DNA from 3 places in the Janthinobacterium amylolyticum genome. Region 2 is predicted to be linked to each of the others. Evidence: predicted binding sites of a transcription regulator. Region 2 holds the regulator's gene; each other region holds the start of a gene.

Region 1 (7,473 bases), on a different contig from region 2:
GCCCGCCACCTGCCCCAGCGGCACGGATTTCACGCACACCAGCACCTGGTTTTCCGCCCAGGCGAACAGCATGGCCAGCAGCGCTTCCTCGCGCGGAATGGCCAGCGCCGCCACGGCGCAGGCATACGCCGTGGGCAAGGCCACTTCCGGCTGCCCTTGCAGCATGTCGATCAGCACGCCGTCTGCCACGCCCAGTTCGGCCAGCAACTTGGTCAGCGAATAGCCCATCTGGATGGTTTCTGCGCGAAATTCCGCCGTGTCGCGCGAGGCGATGAAACGCTCGCTCCAGCGTTCCACGGCGCGCAGGTCCTGTTCTTCAAACGCCTGCATCAAGCGCCAGCACAGCGGCGCTTCCCAGCGCGCCACCACCTGCGCCAGATGCTCGGCGATCCACGCGCGCGCCGTGGCCGCGTCATGCACCAGGCTAGACTCGAGCGCCGCTTCCAGCCCCTGCGAATAGCTGTAGGCGCCGATCGGCAGGGCCGGGCTGGCGAACTGCAGCAGATGCAGCAGGGCCGACGCCTGCATCACGCAGCGCCTGGCACATCGCCGGGACGGTGGATTTTCTGCCGCAGCGGCACGGGCGCCAGCAAGTGCTGGCCGTGGCCGTCGTGGTGGCCATGGCCGCCGCCATACGCGCCCGCCTCCGGCTCGAACGGCGCGCTTTCCTCCGTCACGGTGGCCTGCAAGCCTTCCAGCATTTCCTTGAGCACCACGTCCTTGCGGATGCGCAAAAAGCCATCGCCCACCTGCGCCTGCGTATGGCGGTTGCCCAGGTGGAAAGCGCAGCGCAGCAGGGTGTGCGCATCCGCGCAGCGCACCAGGTAGGTCGGTTCGCGCGCGGCGACGATCCGCACCACCTGGCCATCGGGGCCCGTCATGCGCTCGCCGTCGCGCAGCACCGTGCCGCGCACGGTGAATACGGCCACGTCATCGCCGTTCGACAGCACGGCGCGCAGCCGGCACTTTTCGCGCTGGTCGTAGGGCAGCACCAGTTGTGCAAACGGGATGCGCTCATCGTCCGCTCCCAGCTTGGTATGTAAAGTGAGCATGCTTGTCTCCTGCCTAGAATAGAAAATAGCGCTGCGCCATCGGCAGCACGCTGGCCGCTTCGCACACCAGCAACTGGCCGTCCGCGCGCACGGCGTAGGTTTCCGGATCCACTTCCATGTTCGGCGTGGCGCTGTTGTGGATCATGTCGTGCTTGCGCAAGCCGCGCATGTTTTTCACGGCGATGACGGATTTGTTCAGTTTCAGCTGGTGTCCGATATCGAGGTCGTAAGCGGCCTGCGAGACAAACGTAAACGACTTTTTCAGGCCGCCGCCAAAGGCGCCGAACATCATGCGGTAGTGCACGGGCTGCGGCGTGGGAATCGAGGCGTTCGGGTCGCCCATCTGCGCGGCGGCGATCATGCCGCCTTTTAAGATCATCGATGGCTTGACGCCGAAAAAGGCAGGCTTCCACAGCACGATGTCGGCGATCTTGCCCGCTTCGATGGAGCCGACAACGTGCGATATCCCGTGCGTGATGGCCGGGTTGATCGTGTACTTGGCGATGTAGCGCTTGGCGCGGAAGTTGTCGCTGCGCGCCGTGTCGGGCGCCAGCGCGCCGCGCTGCACCTTCATCTTGTGCGCCGTCTGCCAGGTGCGCATGATCACTTCGCCGACGCGGCCCATGGCTTGCGAGTCGGACGACATCATCGAGATGGCGCCGATATCGTGCAGGATATCTTCGGCGGCGATGGTTTCGCGGCGGATGCGCGACTCCGCAAAGGCCACGTCTTCGGCGATCGCCGGGTCCAGGTGGTGGCACACCATCAGCATGTCCAGGTGCTCGTCGAGCGTGTTGACGGTGAACGGGCGCGTGGGGTTGGTCGACGAGGGCAGCACGTTGGCCTGGCCGACGGCGGCGATGATGTCCGGCGCATGGCCGCCGCCCGCCCCTTCCGTATGAAAAGTGTGGATGGTGCGGTCCTTGAAGGCGGCCAGGGTATGCTCCAGGAAGCCGCCCTCGTTGAGGGTATCGCTGTGCAGCGCCACCTGGATATCCATGCGGTCGGCAACGGACAGGCAATTGTCGATGGCGGCCGGCGTGCTGCCCCAGTCCTCGTGCAATTTGAGGCCGATGGCACCGGCGCGCACCTGCTCTTCCAGCGGCAGCGGCAGGCTCACATTACCTTTGCCCATGAAGCCCAGGTTCATGGGAAAGGCGTCGGCGGCCGCCAGCATGGCGTGCAGATGCCATGGTCCCGGCGTGCAGGTGGTGGCGGCCGTGCCGACGGCCGGCCCCGTGCCGCCGCCCAGCATGGTGGTCACGCCGCTCATCAGGGCTTCCTCGATCTGCTGCGGGCAAATGAAGTGGATGTGCGTGTCGACGCCGCCCGCCGTGACGATCATGCCTTCGCCGGCAATGATCTCGGTGGCGCCGCCGATGGCCAGCGTGACGCCAGGCTGGATGTCCGGATTGCCCGCCTTGCCGATGCCGAAGATCAGGCCATTTTTCAGGCCGATATCGGCTTTCACGATGCCCCAGTGGTCGAGGATGACGGCGTTCGTGATGACGGTGTCCATCACCTCGGCCGCGCAGCGCTGCGACTGGCCCATGCCGTCGCGGATCACCTTGCCGCCGCCGAACTTCACCTCTTCGCCGTAGATCGCATAGTCATGCTCGATCTCGATGAACAATTCGGTGTCGGCCAGGCGGATGCGGTCGCCCCTGGTGGGGCCGAACATTTCGGCATACGCGCTGCGGGGAATACTGGCCATCTCAATCCTTTCGCGGTGGAGTGTCTTGCAGTTCGCCCATCACTTCGCCATTGAAGCCGAAGACCTTGCGCTCGCCCGCCAGCGCCACCAGTTCCACCGTGCGCTGCTGGCCCGGCTCGAAGCGCACGGCCGTGCCGGCCGTGATATTGAGGCGCATGCCATAGGCGCGCCAGCGCTCGAACGACAGCGCCGGGTTGACCTCGAAAAAATGGAAATGCGAGCCCACCTGGATCGGCCGGTCGCCCCGGTTGGCCACCACCACGGTGGCCGTGGCGCGGCCCGCATTGATGCTGATTTCGCCTTCTTCCAATCTGTATTCGCCTGGTGTCATGATGGTTTCCTTCGTCAAAGCGCTCTACACTGGCCGGCGGATCGCCGGCGCCACGCGGGCAAGGCGCGGATGGCGCCCTGCCCTGCAATCAACTTACGGTATCGGGTGGTGCACGGTCACCAGCTTGCTGCCATCGGGGAAGGTCGCTTCCACCTGGATGTCGGGGATCATTTCGGCGATGCCGTCCATGACGTCGGCACGCGAGAGTATCTGCGTACCGTCCGACATCAGCTGCGCCACCGACTTGCCATCGCGCGCGCCTTCCATGATGGCCGCGCTGATCAGGGCCACGGCTTCCGGATAGTTCAGTTTCAAGCCGCGCGCCAGGCGCCGTTCGGCCAGCAGGGCGGCGGTAAAAATCAGCAGTTTGTCTTTTTCGCGGGGAGTCAGGTCCATGTTTTTCCTTGTGATGCTTTCCTTGTGAGGTCAGGTATTCCAGCTGCGCGGCACCACGGCGTCGCGCCCCAGCATGGCGGGACGCAGCAGCTGCCAGGCGGCCAGCATGACGCGGCGCGCCGCCTCGCTGTCGCCGCACAGCAAACGCACCACCACCAGGGATTTCATCTGCGTGGCGCCAAACATGGCGCCGGCCGGCACATCGATCCCGCGCACGGCCGCCAGCACGTCGGCCGAAACGGGCGTGCCGACGGCGATCAGGGTGGCGCACACCGTGTGGCCCGCCAGGCCCAGCGGGCTGGCCATCAGCGCGCCGCCGGCCGCCAGCACGCCCTCTTCCCACCACAGCAGTTTGCCGCCGCGGCGAACCTGCACCTGCTGGCTGATGCTGCCGCTGTTGAAAGTCTCGCCCGAGGCGCTGCGGCCCAGGCAGACGATGTCGCAGCCGATGTAGCTGGCGTCCGGCGCCAGTTCCACCGCGTGGCGCAGGCGCACGCAGGCCTGGTCGAAGAAGATGCTCTCCTGCGGCAGCCACTCGATGGCCGCGCCGCTGCCTGCGCGCAGCACGATGTGCTGGCCAGAGACGTGGCCGTTGGCGCGGTACCACTTGGCCGCGCCCGGCGACGTAAGGAAAGCGTGCGCGCCATCGCCGACGGTGGCATCGACGGCCAGCTGGTCGCCGCCCACCACGCCGCCCGGCGGGTGGATGATGATGGCGTGGCAGACGGCAGCGCCTTCCGGATACAGGGGCTTTTGCACGCGCAGCGGGCCGCTGTGCGTGCGTTCGACCAGGCGGCTGACGCCATCGTGCAGGGCAAAGCCCAGGCGCAAATGCGCCTGCCAGGCGCTGTGCGCGCCGGTATCAAGGGGCGTTGCGAAATGAGGGCTGTCTGGCATGCACTGCAATCGTGTAAATAACGATTACCAAAGCAGGAAGCGTGCCAATTACGGCAGGTACAGTTGCACGATGGCGACCAGCGTTTGCCGCTGCGCCGCACCGCCAGGGCAAGGGAAAGTGAGAATCGTGCACTGTAAAGTCACATGCGCGTGACAAGCGGGGGCAAGCGCGCCGCCGGCGCACCACGCTGGTGCACCGGCTGCGGCGGGGGCGTGCTACGCCATCACGGCGCCGCCAGATACGGGCTCTTGCCGCCGTCGGCGATGAAGCTGTCGATACGCCGCTCCAGCACGGGCAGCGGCACCGACCCCATTTCCAGCACCATGTCGTGGAAGGCGCGGATGTCGAACTGTTCGCCCAGCGCCGTTTCCGCCTTGCGGCGGCCATTCAGGATGGCCATCTCGCCCAGGTAGTACGACAACGCCTGGCCCGGCCAGGAGATATAGCGGTCCACTTCCGTCTCGATTTCATGCGCCGACAGGGCCGTGTTTGCGTGCAGGTAGGCCTGCGCCTGGGCGCGCGTCCAGCCCTGCGCATGGATGCCCGTGTCGACCACCAGGCGCGCCGCGCGCCAGGCCTGGTAGCTGAGCATGCCGAAGGTTTCATACGCCGTCTCGTAGATGCCCATTTCCGCGCCCAGGCGCTCGCAGTACAGGGCCCAGCCTTCGCCATACGCTGAAATATACGCGCGGCGGAAGGCCGGGCGGCCCTTCTGCTCCAGCGCCACCGGCATCTGGAAGGCATGGCCGGGCGCCGATTCATGCAGGGTCAGCGCCGGCATGCTGTACAAGGGCCGCGACGGCAGGTCATGCGTGTTGACCAGATACACGCCCGGCCCGCCGCGCCCCGACGTGTAATGGGGCGCCTGCTCGTCCGGCACGGGAATGATGGCAAAGCGCTGGCGCGGCAGGTAGCCGAAATACTGCGCCGCCTTGGCGTCGAATTTCTTCGCCACCCAGGCCGAGCGCATCAGCAGTTCGTCCGGCGTGCGCGCATAGAACTGCGGATCGCTGCGCAAAAACTGCAGGAACGCGGCAAAGTCGCCCTTGAAGCCCGTCTGTGCGATGGTCGCGTCCATCTCGGCGCGGATCTTCGCCATTTCTTGCAGGCCGATGGCGTGGATCTGCGCCGCGCTCATGGCCGTGGTGGTAAATTCCGTGATCTTCGACTGGTAATACGCCTTGCCGTCGGGCAGGCGCTCGGCCGCCAGGGTCGTGCCCGCGCCTGGAATATACACGTCGCGCATGAAGGTCAGCAGTTCGCCGAACGCGGGCATGACGGACTCGCGGATGGCTTGCACGGCGGCGGCGCGCAAGGCCGCCTGCTCCTGCGCCGGCATGCCGGCGGGCAGCTGGCGCAACGGCTGGTAGTACAGGGTGGCGCGCGCATCGGCTGCTTCGGCCACCTCGGCCAGCGCCCGCTCGCGCCCCGCCAAGGTCACGCGCGGCGGTGTGAAGCCGCGCCGCAGGCCGGCCCGCATGTTCTCCGTCTGTTCGCCGAAATAGCGCGGCACGTCATTCAGCAGCGCGATGTAGGCGCGGTAATCGGCGCTGGTGCGGCGCGGCTTGCGGGCCGCGTACGCCAGCTCGTTCCAGAACGCCGTATCGGCATTCAGAGGCCGCTCGTATTCGCGGAACTGCTGCTCGGCCAGCAAGGCAGCCACCTGCGCGCGGTAGACGGCAAAGTTGACGCCATCCTCGCCGGCCAGGCTGGCCGAGTCGAGCGCATCGAGCTGCGCCAGCATCCGCTGCCAGTAGGCGCGGCGCGCCTCCTGCGTGGCGGCGTCCACGCGCGGCAGGCCGGCCTGCGCCTTCTGCTGCTGGCGCCACTGCCATTCGGCGCTGTAAATCTGCTGGAACTGCGCGCTGGCACCGATGGCACGGTTGGCGGCGGGTGGCGTGGCGGCAGGCGCGGGAGCAGGAGCGGACGCAGTAACGGGCGCGGCGGCGCCGGCGCCATGCAGCAACACACAGGCGCCAAACACGCCAAACAGGGCGGGGAGGAGTTTTTTCACGGGGCAGTTGCTCAAAAGAAAAAGAGCCAGCATACCCGCTCACGCCAGCGCCAGCATCCTTTTTTCGCGCAGCAGCGCCGTGAAGGCGGGAGCCGGCACGGGGCGGCTGAAGTAATAGCCCTGCATCTCGTCGCAGCCATGCTCCGTCAAAAAGTCGACCTGGGCGCGCGTTTCCACGCCCTCGGCGATCACGCGCATGTTCAGATTATGCGCCAGCGAGATGACGGAGCGGGCGATGGCGGCGTCGCTGCTGCTGGTGGTCACATCATCGACGAAGGACTTGTCGATTTTCAGCACGTCGATGGGGAAGCGCTTCAGGTAGCCGAGGCTGGAATAGCCGGTGCCGAAGTCGTCGAGCGAAATGCCGACGCCGATATCCTTCAGGCGCGTGAGGGCCGCCACGGCCTTGTCCGGATCGCCCATCACCGTGCTTTCCGTGATCTCGATGCCAAGGCAGGCGGGCGCAATGCCGTACTTGCGCAAGGCCGCCTCGACGAACGGCACCGTGCGGTCCTGCGCGAACTGCTTGCCGGACAGGTTGACGGCCACCTTGATGCTGCCCAGGCCCGCATCGTGCCAGGCGCGGATCTGCGCGCAGACGCTTTCCAGCACCCACTCGCCGATGGCCGTGATGGAACCATATTCCTCGGCCAGGGCGATGAACAGGCCGGGCGGCACCTTGCCCAGCACGGGATTATCCCAGCGCAGCAGGGCTTCGGCGCCCAGCATGGCGCCCGTGCGCAAGCACATCTGCGGCTGGTAATGCACTTCGAATTCATCGCGGGCGATGGCGCCGCGCAGCTGCTGCTGCATGGCCAGGCGGGCGCGGATGTCGCTGCCCATGCGCTCGGTGAAAAACGCGTAATGGTCGCGCCCCATTTCCTTGGCGCGCACCAGCGCCGTGTCGGCGTGGCGCAGCACGTCGTCGAGGCTGTCGCCATCGGCCGGGCACATGGCGATGCCGATGCTGGTGGTCAGCGCCAGGCGTTCGCCATCGACGCTGAGCTCCCCGCGCAAGCCGGCCAGGATGGTCTGCGCCAGCGCCAGGGTACGTCCCAGCAAGGCATC
Region 2 (7,473 bases):
ATCGACCGGGCGGCCAGCCCGAAGGCGCAGAACCTCACCATGAAGACGGAAGCGCTGACGGTGTTTCCCGATGAAGAGCGGATGGAAACGGATGTGCCTGTCGATATCCTGACGGGCGCCTCGCGCATCAACGGCGTCGGCATGAAGGCCAATAACGCCACCGGCGTGGTGGAAGTGCAGAACGCCTTGCGCATCGTACTCCCGCCGAAGCCACGGCCAGCCGCCGCGGCACAATGACAGAATGAAACAAGGAAACCATAATATGAAAAACGTCTTGCTGTTGACCCTGTTGTCCACCGTCTGCTCGCTGGCAGTGATGGGCCCGGCGCATGCCGAAAAGGCCGATTCCGAGAAGGAAGCCGTCATCACCGCCCAGCGTGGCCAGGTTGATGATGTCAAGCAAGTGCGCACCCTCACGGGCGACGTCGTGCTGGTGAAAGGCACCCTGACCATGAAGGCGGGCCGCGCCCTGATCACGGAAGATCCGCAAGGCTACCAATTCATCACCTTCTGGGCCGATCCCGGCAAGCTGGCCACCTTCCGTCAGAAGCGCGATGGCGCGGGCGACCTGTGGGTGGAAGGCGAAGCGGAGCGCGTCGAATACGACAACAAGACGGAAGTGGTGAAACTGTTTTCCAAGGCCAAGCTGACACGCCTGGAGGGCACGAAAGTGACCGACGTGGCCAATGGCGCCTTCATCTCGTATGACAGCCGCAAGGAAGTCTTTACGATGGAAAATTCCGACAACGGCACCAACACCCCGGGCGCCGGCAGCGTGCGCATGGTGATCCAGCCGAAGACCAAGGCCCCGGCGGCGGAGAAAGCGCCGGCGACGCCTGCGCCAGGAAAGAAATAATGGAAAATACACGTTGCGGCAGTACCCTGATCGTTCGCGGACTGCAGAAAACCTATGGCAAGCGCCAAGTCGTACATGATGTCTCGCTGCAAGTCGAATGCGGCGAAGTGGTGGGCCTGCTGGGACCGAACGGCGCCGGCAAGACCACCTCGTTCTACATGATCGTCGGCCTGGTGCCGTCCGATGGCGGCAGCATCGATATCAGCGGCGTGGACATTTCCAGCCTGCCGATCCACCGCCGCGCGCAGATGGGCTTGTCATATCTGCCGCAGGAAGCGTCTGTCTTCCGCAAGCTGACGGTGGAAGACAATATCCGCGCCGTGCTGGAAATCCAGACCATCGAAGGGCGTCCCTTGAAGAAGGCCGAGATCGAAGAGCGGCTGGATAAATTGCTGGCCGACTTGCAAATTGAAAAGTTGCGCGAAAACCAGGCGCTGTCCCTGTCCGGCGGCGAGCGCCGCCGCGTGGAAATCGCCCGCGCGCTGGCCACCGACCCCCGTTTCGTGCTGCTCGACGAACCGTTCGCCGGCGTCGATCCTATCGCCGTGATCGAGATCCAGCGTATCGTGCGCTTCTTGAAGGAGCGCAATATTGGCGTGCTGATCACCGATCATAATGTGCGCGAGACGCTGGGTATTTGCGACCGTGCCTACATCATCAACCAGGGCTCGGTACTGGCGTCGGGACGCCCCGACGACATCATCGCGAACGAGTCGGTACGCCGGGTCTATCTGGGCGAACACTTCCGTATGTGAGCCAATGAAACAATCATTGCAGCTGCGCACTTCGCAGCACTTGGCACTGACGCCTCAGTTGCAGCAATCGATACGCCTGTTGCAATTGTCTACCCTGGAGTTGCACCAGGAATTAGAGCAACTGCTGACGGACAACCCCTTGCTCGAACGCCTCGACGATCCCCTCGACCGTTCGTTGCGCCTGCTGTCCGATGGGGCCCTCAGTTCCACGGCCGCACCGGCCGAGGCGCCACCGCAGCCACCGAGCCAGGAAGCGCCAGCCGCGCCCGCTGAAGGGGAAACGTTCGACGGCGAAGGCGGCGATGCGCCGGCCGCCATGGATGGCGCCGACAGCGACTGGAGCGAAGCGAGCCGCGGCAAGGCGCCCGACGACGAAGATGCGCGTCCACAACTGGAAGCCCACCACTGCACCCTGCGCGAACACCTGATGGAACAGATGCGCGTGACGGTGCTCGAGTTGCGCGACCGCGCGCTGGTCGAGCTGATCATCGACGCGCTCGACGACAATGGCTACCTGGAAGAGTCGCTTGACGACATCCTGGCGCGCCTGCCCGAAGAACTGGAAATCGACGCCGACGAACTGCGCACGGCCTTGTCCCTGCTGCAAAGTTTCGACCCGCCCGGCGTGGGCGCGCGCAATGCGTCCGAATGCCTGGCGCTGCAAATCAGGCGCTTGCCGCAGATCGCCATGGTGACGCGCCGCATGGCCCTCGTCATCGTGGAAAAGCACCTGGCCTGGTTTGCCCAGCGCGATTTCAACAAGCTGAAAAAAGCCCTCGATTGCGACGATGAAGATTTGCGCGAGGCGCAGACGGTAATTCGCCTGTGCAACCCGCACCCGGGTGCCGTGTTCGCCTCGGATGTCTCCGACTACGTGGTGCCCGACGTCGTCGTCAAGCGCGCGCGCAATGGCTGGCAAGTCACCTTGAACAATGACGTCATGCCGCGCCTGCGGGTAAACGCCATGTATGCCAATTTATTGAAGCAAGGCAAGGGCGAAGGGGCCATGGGCGCGCAGCTGCAAGAAGCCAAGTGGCTGATCAAAAACATGCGCCAGCGCTTCGATACCATCTTGCGCGTGGCGCAGGCGATAGTAGAAAGACAAAAGAACTTTTTCTCGCATGGGGCCGTTGCCATGCGCCCCCTTGTGCTCCGTGAAATAGCTGATACACTGGGTTTACACGAGAGTACTATCTCGCGGGTAACAACTCAAAAGTACATGCTGACCCCGCATGGCATGTTCGAGTTGAAATATTTCTTTGGTAGCCACGTCGCCACCGAAGCGGGGGGCGAAGCGTCATCGACGGCGATACGGGCATTGATCGTGCAACTGACAGGAGCAGAAGACCCTAAAAATCCTTTATCCGACAGTAAGATTGCGGACATGCTGGGGGAACAAGGCATGGTGATTGCGCGACGTACTGTTGCCAAATACCGGGAAGCATTGAAAATTCCGCCAGTGAGCCTGCGTAAGTGTTTGTAAGTTTTTTTCGGTTCCTCTGCGGGCCGGATACGATGGACCGCACGAACCCGATCATCTTTAGGAGTGTGTATGAATCTCACCATCAGCGGACATCATCTCGAAGTGACACCAGCCATCCGTGAATACGTACAAACGAAACTGGAGCGCGTAAAACGTCATTTCGATCAAGTCATCGATATTGCCGTGATTCTGACCGTCGACAACCTCAAAGAGAAAGAAAAACGTCAAAAGGCCGAAGTGAACCTGCGGCTCAGTGGTAAAACTGTGTATGTGGAAAGCCTGGCGCAAGACCTGTATGCCGCGATTGACAGCCTGATTGACAAGCTGGACCGGCAAGTGATGAAGTACAAAACCAAAGTGCAAGGGCACGGTAAAGAGGCGATCAAGCATCTGCCAGACAGTTCGGACGAGGAATTCGCCGCCGCCTAAGCGGCCTGCGATTCTCAACCCGCTGTGATCAACTAAGGGCGCGCCTACCGCGCCCTTTTTTGCGCCCGTCGCCCTCGCCGGGGATGGACGGGAACGCAATGTTCGTGGTGAAAGCGCTAGAATGCGCCATCTTCACCTCTTTCCATCCTGCCATGAGCGACTTCGTCCAGACTGCCATCCGCAACCGCACCGGGCATATCGTGCTCGACCGCCCGAAAGCCCTCAATTCCCTCTCGCTGGAGATGGTGCGCGCCCTCAGCGCCGCCTTGCTGGCCTGGCGCGACGATCCGCAGGTCGACGCCGTCGTCATCCGCTCGAGCAGCGACAAAGCCCTGTGCGCCGGCGGCGACATCCGTTTCTTTTATGACGCGGGCCTGGCCACGCCGCAGGGCGGCAGCGCGCTGCTGGAAGACTTCTTTACGGAAGAATATGCTTTAAACCATCTAATTCATTTTTACCCGAAACCGTATATCACCGTCATGGATGGCGTGGTGATGGGCGGCGGCATGGGCGTGGCGCAAGCCGGCCCCGGCAACCAGCTGCGCATCGTGACGGGTCGTACGCGCATGGCCATGCCGGAGGTGAACATCGGCCTGTTTCCGGACGTGGGCGGCAGTTATTTCCTGTCGCGCCTGGCCGGCCGGCTGGGCCTGTACCTGGGCTTGACGGGCCTGACCATCGGTGCGGCCGATGCCTTGTACACGGGCCTGGCCGATGTGTATTTGCCGGAAACGCAGATGCCTGCGCTGCTGGCCCTGCTTGACGAGACGCCGGGCGAAGGCTTGCCGGTGGCCATCAAGGCCCTGGCCGCACCGTTCCAGTCGCACGCGGGCACGGCGCCGCTGGCCACGGCGCGCGCGGCGCTGGACCGCCATTTCAGCGCCGGCAGCGTGGCCGCCATCCTGTCCTCGCTGGCACAGGACGACAGTGCGTTTGCCGCCAAGGCACTGGCCGCCATGCGGCAGCGCTCGCCGTTGATGATGTCGGTGACTCTGGAATTGCTGCAGCGGGGCGCCCACCTGGGCGTGGCAGACTGCCTGCGCATGGAGCGCACGGTGGTGCGCCACAATTTCGAACATGGCGAAGTGCTCGAAGGCGTGCGCGCGCTGGTGGTCGACAAGGACAATGCGCCGCGCTGGAATCCTGCCAGCCTGGACGAGGTCGACACAGCCATGGTGGCGCGTTTCTTTGCGCCGGTCTGGCCGGCGCAGGCGCATCCGCTACGCTATCTGGATTAAGCGCGTTCGCGGTGGCGCAGTACGACGCGCTCATGGGCGCTGAAATACTGCGTCAGCCGTTCCGCCATGTACACGGAGCGGTGCTGGCCACCCGTGCAGCCCAGGGCCACCGTCAGGTAGCTGCGGTTGTCGGACTTGAAAGAAGGCAACCATTTCTCGATGAAGGCGCGGATGTCGGCCAGCATTTCCAGCGCGCTGGGCTGTGCGTCGAGGAAGGCGATCACGGGCGCGTCGCGGCCATCGAGCGGACGCAGCGCCAGGTCGTAATAGGGGTTCGGCAAGGCCCGCACATCGAACACGAAATCGGCGTCCAGCGGCACGCCCAGCTTGAAGGCGAAGGACTCGAAGAACAGGGTCAGCGGTGCGCGCTCGGAGGCGACGATATCCTTGATCCAGCTGCGCAGCTTGTTGGCGCTCAGCTCCGAGGTGTCGATCACATGGCCCAGCTGTTCGATGGCCGACAGGCGTTCGCGCTCTTCCGAAATGCACTCGATCAGGGTGCGGCGGCTGGCGGGATTCTGGTTCGGACGCAATTCATGCGACAGCGGATGGCTGCGCCGCGTTTCCGAAAAACGCGCCACCAGCGCATGCGTGGTGGCCGTCAGGAACATGACTTTCACGTCGTGCCCCTGGTCGCGCAGCAGCGCCACATTGTGCGGCAAGTTGGCCAGCGATTCGGCGCTGCGCGCATCGACGGCCACGGCCAACTGCGGGGCACCTTCGTCGAGCAGGGTTTGCACCAGGCTGGGCAGCAAGGCGGGCGGCAGGTTGTCGACACAGTAGTAGCCGGTATCTTCCAGCACATTGAGCGCGACGGATTTGCCGGAGCCGGATATTCCGGTAATAAGGACGATATGCATAGGCCGATCATACAATAAAGAACGGCCCTCTGCCTTCAAGGCAATGAGCTTTACAGATTATTGCAATTTCGACTGTCGTATTTCTTTGCCGCACACGTCAACAATGTTGTCGGATGACGCGGGGCTTTGCCCCGCTAATCCGACCTACATTGCTAATCGCCACTCATGGCGAGTCGTTGGTGCAGCAGGGAATTCACGCAGCACTGCTGCGTGCCTGCGTAACGGTTCGCCCTTGCAAGGGCGAACTCCTTGGCAACATTAATCGCCACTCATGGCGAGTCGTTGCCGCTCCATGAACTCCTGCAAGGTATCGATGCCGCGCAGTTGCAAAATGGTATTGCGTACGGCCGCTTCCAGCAGCACGGCGATGTTGCGGCCGGCGGCGACGGGGATGACGACCTTGCGCACGGGCAAACCGAGCACGTCTTCCGTGGGGAACAGGAAGGGCAGGCGCTCGACTTCTTCTTCCAGCGCATTGCGGCGCACCAGGTGGACGATCAGTTTCAAGCGCATCTTGCGGCGCACGGCCGTTTCGCCAAAGATGGCCTTGATGTCGAGCAAACCCAGTCCCCGCACTTCCAGCAGGTTTTGCAGCAGGGGCGGGCAGCGTCCTTCGATCATGTTGGGGGCGATGCGCGAGAACTCGACGGCGTCATCGGCCACCAGGCCGTGGCTGCGCGAGATCAGCTCCAGCCCCAGCTCGCTTTTGCCCAGGCCCGAGTCGCCCGTGATCAGCACGCCCACGCCCAGCACGTCCATGAAGACGCCGTGCATGATGATGCGCTGCGCCAGTTTTTTCGACAGGTAGACGCGCAGGAAGTCGATCACTTGCGCGGCCGGCAGCGGCGTGGAGAACAGGGGAATGTTTTGCTCGTCGCAAATGGCGAGAATGTCGGGCGGCGTTTCCAGCCCTTGCGCGATGATCAGCGCGGGCGGGCCGCCGGCGATCAGCTCGCCGATCACGTGGGTGCGCGTATTGACCTTCAGGCGCTGGTAGTAATTGATTTCCTGGTGGCCAAAGACCTGGATGCGGCCCGGATGGATGAGGTTCAAGTGGCCTACCTGGTCGGCGGCCGACGAGACGTCGCCCGAGATCAGGCGCTCGCCGCCGGGGAAGCCGGCGAACCAGCCCAGTTGCAGACTTTCACGATTGTCGTCGTACAGGCGTTGTATCGTCAGCGGCGTTTGCAACATGGCAGTCTTCTTCAGGAGTGGAGGAATACCTGAAGTTTAACCCGCCGCTTGAAGACTAGGTTGCCAATTGACGATGCGCGAATGCACGGATTTCGGTTCCGGATCCGTGGCCAGCGCCGTACGGAAGGCGTCATCGGAAAACATTTCGGCGATTTCCGAGAGGATTTCCAGATGTTGCTGGGTGACATGATCGGGAATCAGCAGGAAAAACAGCAGATTGACGGGTTTGCCATCGGGCGACTCGAACGGAATCGGCTCGGCCAGACGGACGAAGGCGCCCAGCGGCGCTTTCAGGGTTTTGCTGCCCTTGACCCTGCCGTGCGGCACGGCCACGCCGTGGCCCAGACCCGTCGAACCCAGGCGCTCGCGGGCAAACAGATTGTCCGACACGGTGGAGCGGGCGATGCCGTAATTGTTTTCGAAGATCAGGCCGGCTTGCTCGAAAGCGCGCTTTTTGCTGGAGACTTCCAGGTCCAGGAGGACGTTTTCGAGGGATAGTATTTTGCTAAGATTAGTCATGACACTCAATGAAATGGTGCAATGCGCAGAGGGCTTGCGAGCCGAATTATAGGCCTGTTTCAGCGGCCTGTAACGCCAATTCTCAACAGTATACGCCCGCTGCGGGCGCAGTGGGCGCTACGGCCCTTGTTGCCTTCAT
Region 3 (7,473 bases), on a different contig from region 2:
GGTCCAGGTCGGCCCCGGCCAGCATGCGCGCCGGTTCCGCGCCTTCCATGTACAGCCAGTCGTTGACGGTCGCCATGATGCGCTGGACCAGCAGGTCGGACTTGAAGACGCCGCCGTTGAACAGCACGGCCGTCGGGTGCAAAAAGCTGGCGCCCTCCGCCTGGCGGCCGGCAAAGCCTTCCAGTTCGGCCGTTGCCGCCACTTGGCGGCCCAGGAACGCGGCCAGGTGGCGCGTGATGGCCGCGTCCTGCGCATACGGCAAGCCCAGTTGCGTCAGGCCGGCGCGCGTGCGCACGGCAGGGCGGCTCGACGCTTCCACTTGCGGGAAGAAACCGTCGAGGATGAAGGTGGACACTTCCGCGCGCGTCAGTTCCGTGCGGATCGAGCCGCCGATCAGTTTCGAGCCGCGGCTCGGCACGACGATGGGCGCCGTTTCCATGCCGCTGTCGGCCAGCAGGCTTTCCTTGGCGCTGCGGCAGCCGTAGGTCAGCGCGCGCATTTGCCAGGCGTCCAGCTGGGTGCCGTTGGCGGCCAGCTTGCGGGCCACCAGGTGGGCCAGTGCCAGGTCCATATTGTCGCCGCCCAGCAGGATGTGTTCACCGACTGCCACGCGGTGCGGTTCCAGCACGCCGTCGCGTTCCAGCACGGCGATCAGCGAAAAGTCGCTGGTGCCGCCGCCCACGTCGACCACTAAAATGATGTCGCCCGGCTTGACTTCCTTGCGCCAGCGGCCTTCGCTGGTCTGGATCCAGCTGTACAGCGCCGCTTGCGGCTCTTCCAGCAAGGTGAGCGAGGTGTAGCCTGCCGCCTGCGCCGCTTCCATCGTCAGCTCGCGCGCGGCCGGGTCGAACGAGGCGGGAATGGTGACCGTGATTTCCTGCTGCGCGAACGGCGCTTGCGGGTGGGCGTTGTCCCAGGCCTGGCGCAAATGCGTCAGGTAGCGCGTGGCCGCCGTGATGGGCGAAATGCGCGGTACTTCGGCCGGCGCGTCGTTCGGCAGGATGGCCGCGCGGCGGTCTACGCCAGGGTGGCACAGCCAGCTTTTCGCGCTCGACACTAAACGGATGGGCGTGGTGGCGCCGCGGCTGCGGGCCATTTCGCCGACGACGAACGGTGCTTCGGCTTCCTCGGTGACCCAGGGCAGGGCCAGGTCGCCCGCCGCCACTTCATCGGCGTGCGGCAGGTAGACGAACGATGGCAGCAAGGAGAGTTCTTCGACCGTGCCCGGTGCCGACAACTGCGGCACTTTCAGCACGCCGTGGCTGGACTTTTCGCCGTCGCTCTCGGTCAGGTTCACATACGACAGGGCGCTGTGGGTGGTGCCCAGGTCGATGCCGATGGCGTAGCGCGCGGTGTTTGTGGTGCCGTTCACAGTTCCACCTCGGCTGGCGCCAGGATGCTCGCGTCGTGCTGTTCGCTCAGTTTCGGCAGGCGCACACTGGACGCGCGCCAGCCGCGATGGCTGAGGGTACCCGTGAACGGCGCGGAGCCGACCACGTTGCCCGTCAGGCGCACCTGGGCGGAGTCAAAACCTTCCGGCAGCACGATGCGGCTGCCCTCAAGCTCCTGGCGCACGGGGGCGATGGTGAAGTATTCGCGCATGACCTTGGCGCAGCCTTCGTGCACCACGCGGGCCGCCGCGCCGATGTCGGCGTCCGCATGGCTGCCCAGGTTTTCCTGGGTAAAGTCGATCAAACGCGCTTCACGCTGCAGCAGGGCCAGCAACTGCAGGGCCGCATCGGGCGTGGCTTCCTTCAAAATGACGGGCGCGGCGGCCGGCGTCGGCACGGGGGCTGGCGCCGGGGCAGGGGCCACGGGCGCGACCGGAGCGACAGGGGTAACCTCGGGCAAGGACAGCTTTTCCACGCGGGCCGCATAGGCGGCGTCCGACAGGGTGCTGAAGAAGGCGCCGAAGGCCAGCGGGACACGGCGCCAGAACGATGGGTGGGACGATGATGTGCTCATAGGAACTCGTTTCTCTGATCTGTAGGGAGGCGTCGGCGGCCGCCGGGTGGCCGGGCCGCTTCGCAAGATGGTGCATGCGCCGGCCCTGTTGCACAGGCGCCGGCTGGCGTTTGCCCGCATGATACCAGCTACGGCGCCGCTGCCAAAGCCGCAGCGGCCGCTTACTGCGGGGAAAAGTCGGCATTTTTATTGCGCTGGCGCAGAAGAACAGCGGATAGACCTGTCTTTCGACTAAAATCGCCCCTTGTTTTTTCCTTATGGTTTTCATGTGGCAATAAACTTGGCACCAGCAGGAACCCGCATCATTTTAATGAAGGATTTTATGAACAAGCGTCTACACACAAGCCTGCGGCTGCTGGCAATGGCTGGCCTGGTTGTGCTGGCCGGTTGCGCCGGCAAGGGCGAGAGCGGCGGCCAATCCAGCGCCGCGCGCCTCGATGGCAAGGAAAAAGGCAGCGAGTTTCTGGCCTATGAACACAATGTGAGTGTCGACGCCGGCGAAGCGCAGGTGCGCCCCCTGTATGAAAAAGTCGTGGCCGCCTGCAAGGCCGATACGGAAAACGCCTGCCTGTTGCTCGATTCCAGCCTCGACAGCGGCCGCTATGTGCATGCGCGCATCAGCATGCGCGCCAAGCCGGCCGGCATCAGGAAGCTCGTCGCGCTGGTCGCCGCCGAAGGCGAGGTGACGAGCCAGGGCACCAAGGTGGAAGACCTGGGCCGTCCCGTGCTCGACAGCAAGAAGCGCCTGGAAATGCTCAAGCAATACCAGGCGCAATTGCAGGACCTGGAAAAGCGCTCGGGCACGAATGTGGACGCGCTGATCAAGGTAACCAAGGAACTGGCCACCGTGCAGGTGGAACTGGAGCAGGCGACGGCGGCCAACGCGCTGCTGATGCAGCGCATCGACACGGACTTGCTGAACGTGGCAATCAGCGCGGAAGGCAAGCAATCGTTCTGGACGCCCGTCAAGCGCGCGCTGGGCAATTTCACGGATAACCTGTCGGAAGGCGTGGCCAACGCCATCACGGCCATGGCCTACATCCTGCCATGGCTGATCGCTTTCGTGCTGCTGTTCCCGCTGGGACGCAAGGGCTGGCGCCGCTTGAGAGGCGCGCCGCGCAAGGATTAACGGCGCGCACGCACCGTTTTGCCGCATGAATCAACCTGGCTGCACAGTCCTTGTGCAGCCAGGTTTTTTTTCGTGCGGCAATCTCTCACACGCACCAAAGCGTGGCACGCGTGGCATGGCCTTGCGCTGCTGATGCTGGCATGCATTCTGCTTTAACAACATCGTATGCCCATCCATTGATACTCATGCAGTTCTTCACTCAGGAGTCCACATGTCACGACGCATCATCTTGAAAGCGGCAGCAGCAGGCGCACTGGCCTTGACCACCTCCATCTACACGCAGACGGCCTGGGCCGCCGACACGATCAAGGTGGGCATCCTGCACTCCTTGTCGGGCACCATGGCCATTTCGGAAACGTCGCTGAAAGACGTGGCCTTGATGACGATCGCCGAGATCAATGCGAAGGGCGGCGTTCTGGGCAGGAAGCTGGAGCCGGTCGTCGTCGATCCGGCATCGAACTGGCCCTTGTTTGCGGAAAAAGCGCGCCAGCTGGTGGCGCAGGACAAGGTCGCCGTCGTGTTTGGCTGCTGGACATCCGTGTCGCGCAAGTCGGTGTTGCCGGTGTTCAAGGAACTCAACAGCCTGTTGTTCTACCCCGTGCAATACGAGGGCGAGGAACTGGAAAAGAATGTGTTTTATACGGGCGCCGCGCCCAACCAGCAGGCGATCCCGGCCGTGGAATACCTGATGAGCAAGGATGGCGGCGGCGCCAGGCGCTTCGTGCTGCTGGGCACGGATTATGTGTATCCGCGCACCACCAACAAGATCCTGCGCGCCTTTTTGAAAAGCAAGGGTGTGAAAGATAGCGATATCAGCGAGGTCTACACGCCGTTCGGCCACGCCGACTATCAAACCATCGTCGCCAACATCAAGAAGTTTTCCACGGGCGGCAAGACGGCCGTCATTTCCACCATCAATGGCGATTCGAACGTGCCTTTCTACAAGGAACTGGGCAATGCGGGCCTGAAAGCCGCGGACGTGCCCGTCGTCGCGTTTTCCGTCGGCGAGGAAGAGCTGCGCGGCATCGACACCAAGCCGCTGCTCGGTCACCTGGCGGCGTGGAATTATTTTGAATCCGTCAAGAACCCTGTGAATGCCGCATTCATCAAGCAGTGGAAAGCCTACGCCGTGGCGCAAAAGCTGCCGAACGCGGCTTCGGTGGTGACGAACGACCCGATGGAAGCGACCTATGTCGGCATCCACATGTGGGCGCAGGCCGTGGAAAAGGCCAAGTCGACGGACACGGACAAGGTCATCGCCGCCATGGCGGGCCAGAGCGTGAAGGCGCCATCGGGCTTCACCCTGACCATGGATGCGACCAATCACCATTTGCACAAGCCCGTGATGATCGGCGAAATCAAGGCCGATGGGCAATTCAATGTCGTGTGGAAAACCAAGGAACCGATCCGCGCCCAGCCGTGGAGCCCGTTTATCAAGGGTAATGAGGGCAAGCAGAAGTTGTAGGCGCTTGTGCGTCGAATCGTTATCGCAACCCCGGGCAAAGAGCTGGGGTCTGACCCCTGTCCTTCACCAGCAAATGCCGGGGTCGGACCCTGAGGGGCCGACCCCAGTCCTCGCCTTTGGGGTAAGCAATTTGCCCCGTGCAGCCTTTCCTTGGAACTTACAATGAGGTTCATTCCCAAACTGCTCGTCCTCGCCTGCCTGCTGTTCTCCCCGCTGGCGCAGGCAGCCATTCCCCCTGATCTGCTCAAACCGCTGTCCGGCGACGATCCCGACGCCAGGGTTGCCGCCGTGGCGCAGATCGCCGCCCTGGCCACGCCCGAGGCCGCCAAGCTGCTGCAAGCCTTGCAGGACGAGGCCCTGTATGCGGCGCCCGATGGCAAGGTCTACATCGTCGATGGCGAACAGGCCTACGATCCGTCAATAAACAAGAGCGTGCCGCTGCCGGACGGCATCGATGGCGTGATGGTCAACAACCGCTTGCGCTCGGCCGTGGCGGGCGCCTTGTCGGGGCTGAAACTGCTGGCGCCCGAGCGGACCACGCGCCTGGCCGCCGCGCAGGCGCTGCAGCAGTCCGTCGATCCCGCGCAGCTGCCGCTGATCCACAAGGCGCTGGCACAGGAAACCGATGCCGACATCCAGCAAGTCCTGCAGGTGCTGATCGCCAGCGCCAACTTGCACGCGCCCGATGCGGCCACGCGCAAGCAGGCCGTGCGGGACCTGGCCGGCAGCAGCGACGCGCGCCTGCTGCCCGTGCTGCAAGCCATGCTGGAAAAAGGGGGCGAGCCCGACGAAGCCGTGCAGCTGGCTGCCATCGACACCATGGGCCAGATCAAGGGCAGGGTGGCGCGCATGGAATTCGCCGGCAACGTGTTTTACGGCATTTCCCTGGGTAGCGTGCTGCTGCTGGCCGCGCTGGGGCTGGCCATCACGTTCGGCTTGATGGGCATCATCAACATGGCGCATGGCGAACTGCTGATGATAGGCGCCTACACCACTTATTTGTGCCAGCTGTTCTTCCGCACCTACCTGCCCGGCATGCAGGATGTGTATCTGCTGGCCGCCTTGCCGGCCGCTTTTTTTGTCGCCGGCCTGGTCGGCGTGGTGCTCGAGCGCACGGTGATCCGCTGGCTGTACGGGCGGCCGCTGGAAACCCTGCTGGCCACCTGGGGCATCAGCCTGATCCTCATGCAGCTGGTGCGCACCGTCTTCGGCGCGCAAAACGTGGAAGTGGCCAACCCTGCGTGGATGTCGGGCGGCGTGACGGTGCTGGGCGGCCTGGTGCTGCCGTACAACCGGCTGGCCATCATCGCCTTTGCCGTCATCGTCGTGGTGGCCGTGTGGCTCATTCTCAACAAGACACGCCTGGGCCTGTTCGTGCGCGCCGTCACGCAAAACCGCCGCATGGCCGATTGCGTGGGCGTGGCCACGGGCAAGGTCGACATGCTGACCTTTGGCCTCGGTTCCGGCATCGCCGGGCTGGGCGGCGTGGCCCTGTCGCAGCTGGGCAACGTGGGGCCGGACCTGGGCCAAAGCTACATCGTCGACTCCTTCATGGTGGTGGTGCTCGGCGGCGTGGGCCAGCTGGCCGGCACCGTGATCGCCGCGCTGGGCCTGGGTGAAGTCAACAAATTCCTCGAACCGGTGGCGGGCGCCGTGCTGGCGAAGATCGCCATCCTCGTGTTCATCATCATTTTCATCCAGCGCCGGCCGCAGGGCCTGTTTGCCATGAAGGGACGCAGCGTCGAATGATTACCTCCTGTCAAACCAAGCAGGGCCTGTTTACACGGCCCGTCTGGCTGGCGCTTGCCGCATGCACGGTGCTGGCGGCGCTGTTGCCGATTTTTAATCTGGCGTTTGCCGAAGGGCACGCCTTGCACGTGTCCGCCTACACGGTGGCGCTGGTGGGCAAATTCATGTGCTACGCGCTGGCCGCGCTGGCGCTGGACCTGGTGTGGGGCTACACGGGCATCCTGTCGCTGGGCCACGGCGTGTTCTTTGCGCTGGGCGCGTATGCGCACGGCATGTATCTGATGCGCGCCATCGGCGAGCAGGGCCAGTACCACAGCAGCTTGCCCGATTTCATGGTATTTCTCGACTGGAAAACCTATCCCTGGTACTGGGCCTTCACGGAGCATTTCTGGTACTGCATGGCCCTCGTCGTGCTGGTGCCGGGCGTGCTGGCCTTTGTCTTCGGTTATTTCGCCTTCCGCTCGCGCATCAAGGGCGTGTATTTTTCCATCATCACGCAGGCGATGACGTATGCCTTCATGCTCTTGTTCTTCCGCAATGACACCGGCTTTGGCGGCAACAACGGTTTTACGGATTTCAAGACCATTCTCGGCCACGACGTCACGGCGCCCGCCACCAAGGCCGTGCTGTTCCTGCTGACCCTGGCCATCCTGCTGGCGGCATTGATCGGCGCGCGCGCCATTGTCACGTCGAAACTGGGCCGCGTGCTGCAGGGCGTGCGCGACAGCGAAGCACGGCTGATGTTCCTGGGCTACAACCCGCTGTGGTTCAAGCTGTTTGTCTGGACCCTGTCGGCCGTGCTGTGCGGCATCGCCGGCGCCCTGTACGTGCCGCAGGTGGGCATCATTAACCCGTCCGAGATGTCGCCGGCCAATTCCATCGAAATGGTGGTGTGGGTGGCCGTCGGCGGACGCGGTACCTTGATCGGTCCCATCCTGGGCGCCTTCACCGTCAACGGACTGAAAAGCTGGTTCACGGCCGCCTTGCCGGAACTGTGGCTGTTTGCGCTGGGCCTGCTGTTCATCGGCGTGACCCTGTTCATGCAGCAGGGCATGCTCGGTGTGTTGAGCAAGCTCAAACGCAAGAAAGCCGTTGCCGCGGCAGAGGGGGCAGCATGAGTATCCGCATGTTGCCCGGCATGGCCAGCGCCGAAGCGGGCGCCACG

Evidence for each region. Region 2 encodes sigma-54, which starts transcription at its own class of promoters, with help from an activator protein. Its sites were predicted from a motif close to TGGCANGNAANCTGCTTT; they were not measured.
Region 1: the regulator sigma-54 is predicted to act here: its motif matches at 4,420-4,437, upstream of ACQ4WR_RS18265 (urease accessory protein UreD).
Region 3: the regulator sigma-54 is predicted to act here: its motif matches at 3,231-3,248, upstream of urtA (urea ABC transporter substrate-binding protein).

The regions. Positions count from the first base shown of each region.
Region 1 covers NZ_JBNYXL010000008.1:161,404-168,876, forward strand. Annotated here, with positions in the region: gene ACQ4WR_RS18240 (urease accessory protein UreF) at 1-528, opposite strand, end outside; gene ureE (urease accessory protein UreE) at 528-1,052, opposite strand; gene ureC (urease subunit alpha) at 1,066-2,766, opposite strand; gene ACQ4WR_RS18255 (urease subunit beta) at 2,768-3,097, opposite strand; gene ACQ4WR_RS18260 (urease subunit gamma) at 3,191-3,493, opposite strand; gene ACQ4WR_RS18265 (urease accessory protein UreD) at 3,524-4,390, opposite strand; gene ACQ4WR_RS18270 (DUF885 domain-containing protein) at 4,615-6,405, opposite strand; gene ACQ4WR_RS18275 (EAL domain-containing response regulator) at 6,445-7,473, opposite strand, start outside.
Region 2 covers NZ_JBNYXL010000010.1:191,203-198,675, reverse strand. Annotated here, with positions in the region: gene lptC (LPS export ABC transporter periplasmic protein LptC) at 1-237, shown strand, start outside; gene lptA (lipopolysaccharide transport periplasmic protein LptA) at 263-856, shown strand; gene lptB (LPS export ABC transporter ATP-binding protein) at 856-1,611, shown strand; gene ACQ4WR_RS21510 (RNA polymerase factor sigma-54) at 1,616-3,094, shown strand; gene hpf (ribosome hibernation-promoting factor, HPF/YfiA family) at 3,164-3,523, shown strand; gene ACQ4WR_RS21500 (enoyl-CoA hydratase/isomerase family protein) at 3,676-4,761, shown strand; gene rapZ (RNase adapter RapZ) at 4,758-5,621, opposite strand; gene hprK (HPr(Ser) kinase/phosphatase) at 5,880-6,815, opposite strand; gene ACQ4WR_RS21485 (PTS sugar transporter subunit IIA) at 6,852-7,334, opposite strand.
Region 3 covers NZ_JBNYXL010000008.1:316,272-323,744, reverse strand. Annotated here, with positions in the region: gene ACQ4WR_RS18980 (Hsp70 family protein) at 1-1,372, opposite strand, end outside; gene ACQ4WR_RS18975 (DUF2760 domain-containing protein) at 1,369-1,965, opposite strand; gene ACQ4WR_RS18970 (DUF4349 domain-containing protein) at 2,288-3,094, shown strand; gene urtA (urea ABC transporter substrate-binding protein) at 3,306-4,559, shown strand; gene urtB (urea ABC transporter permease subunit UrtB) at 4,722-6,308, shown strand; gene urtC (urea ABC transporter permease subunit UrtC) at 6,305-7,426, shown strand; gene urtD (urea ABC transporter ATP-binding protein UrtD) at 7,423-7,473, shown strand, end outside.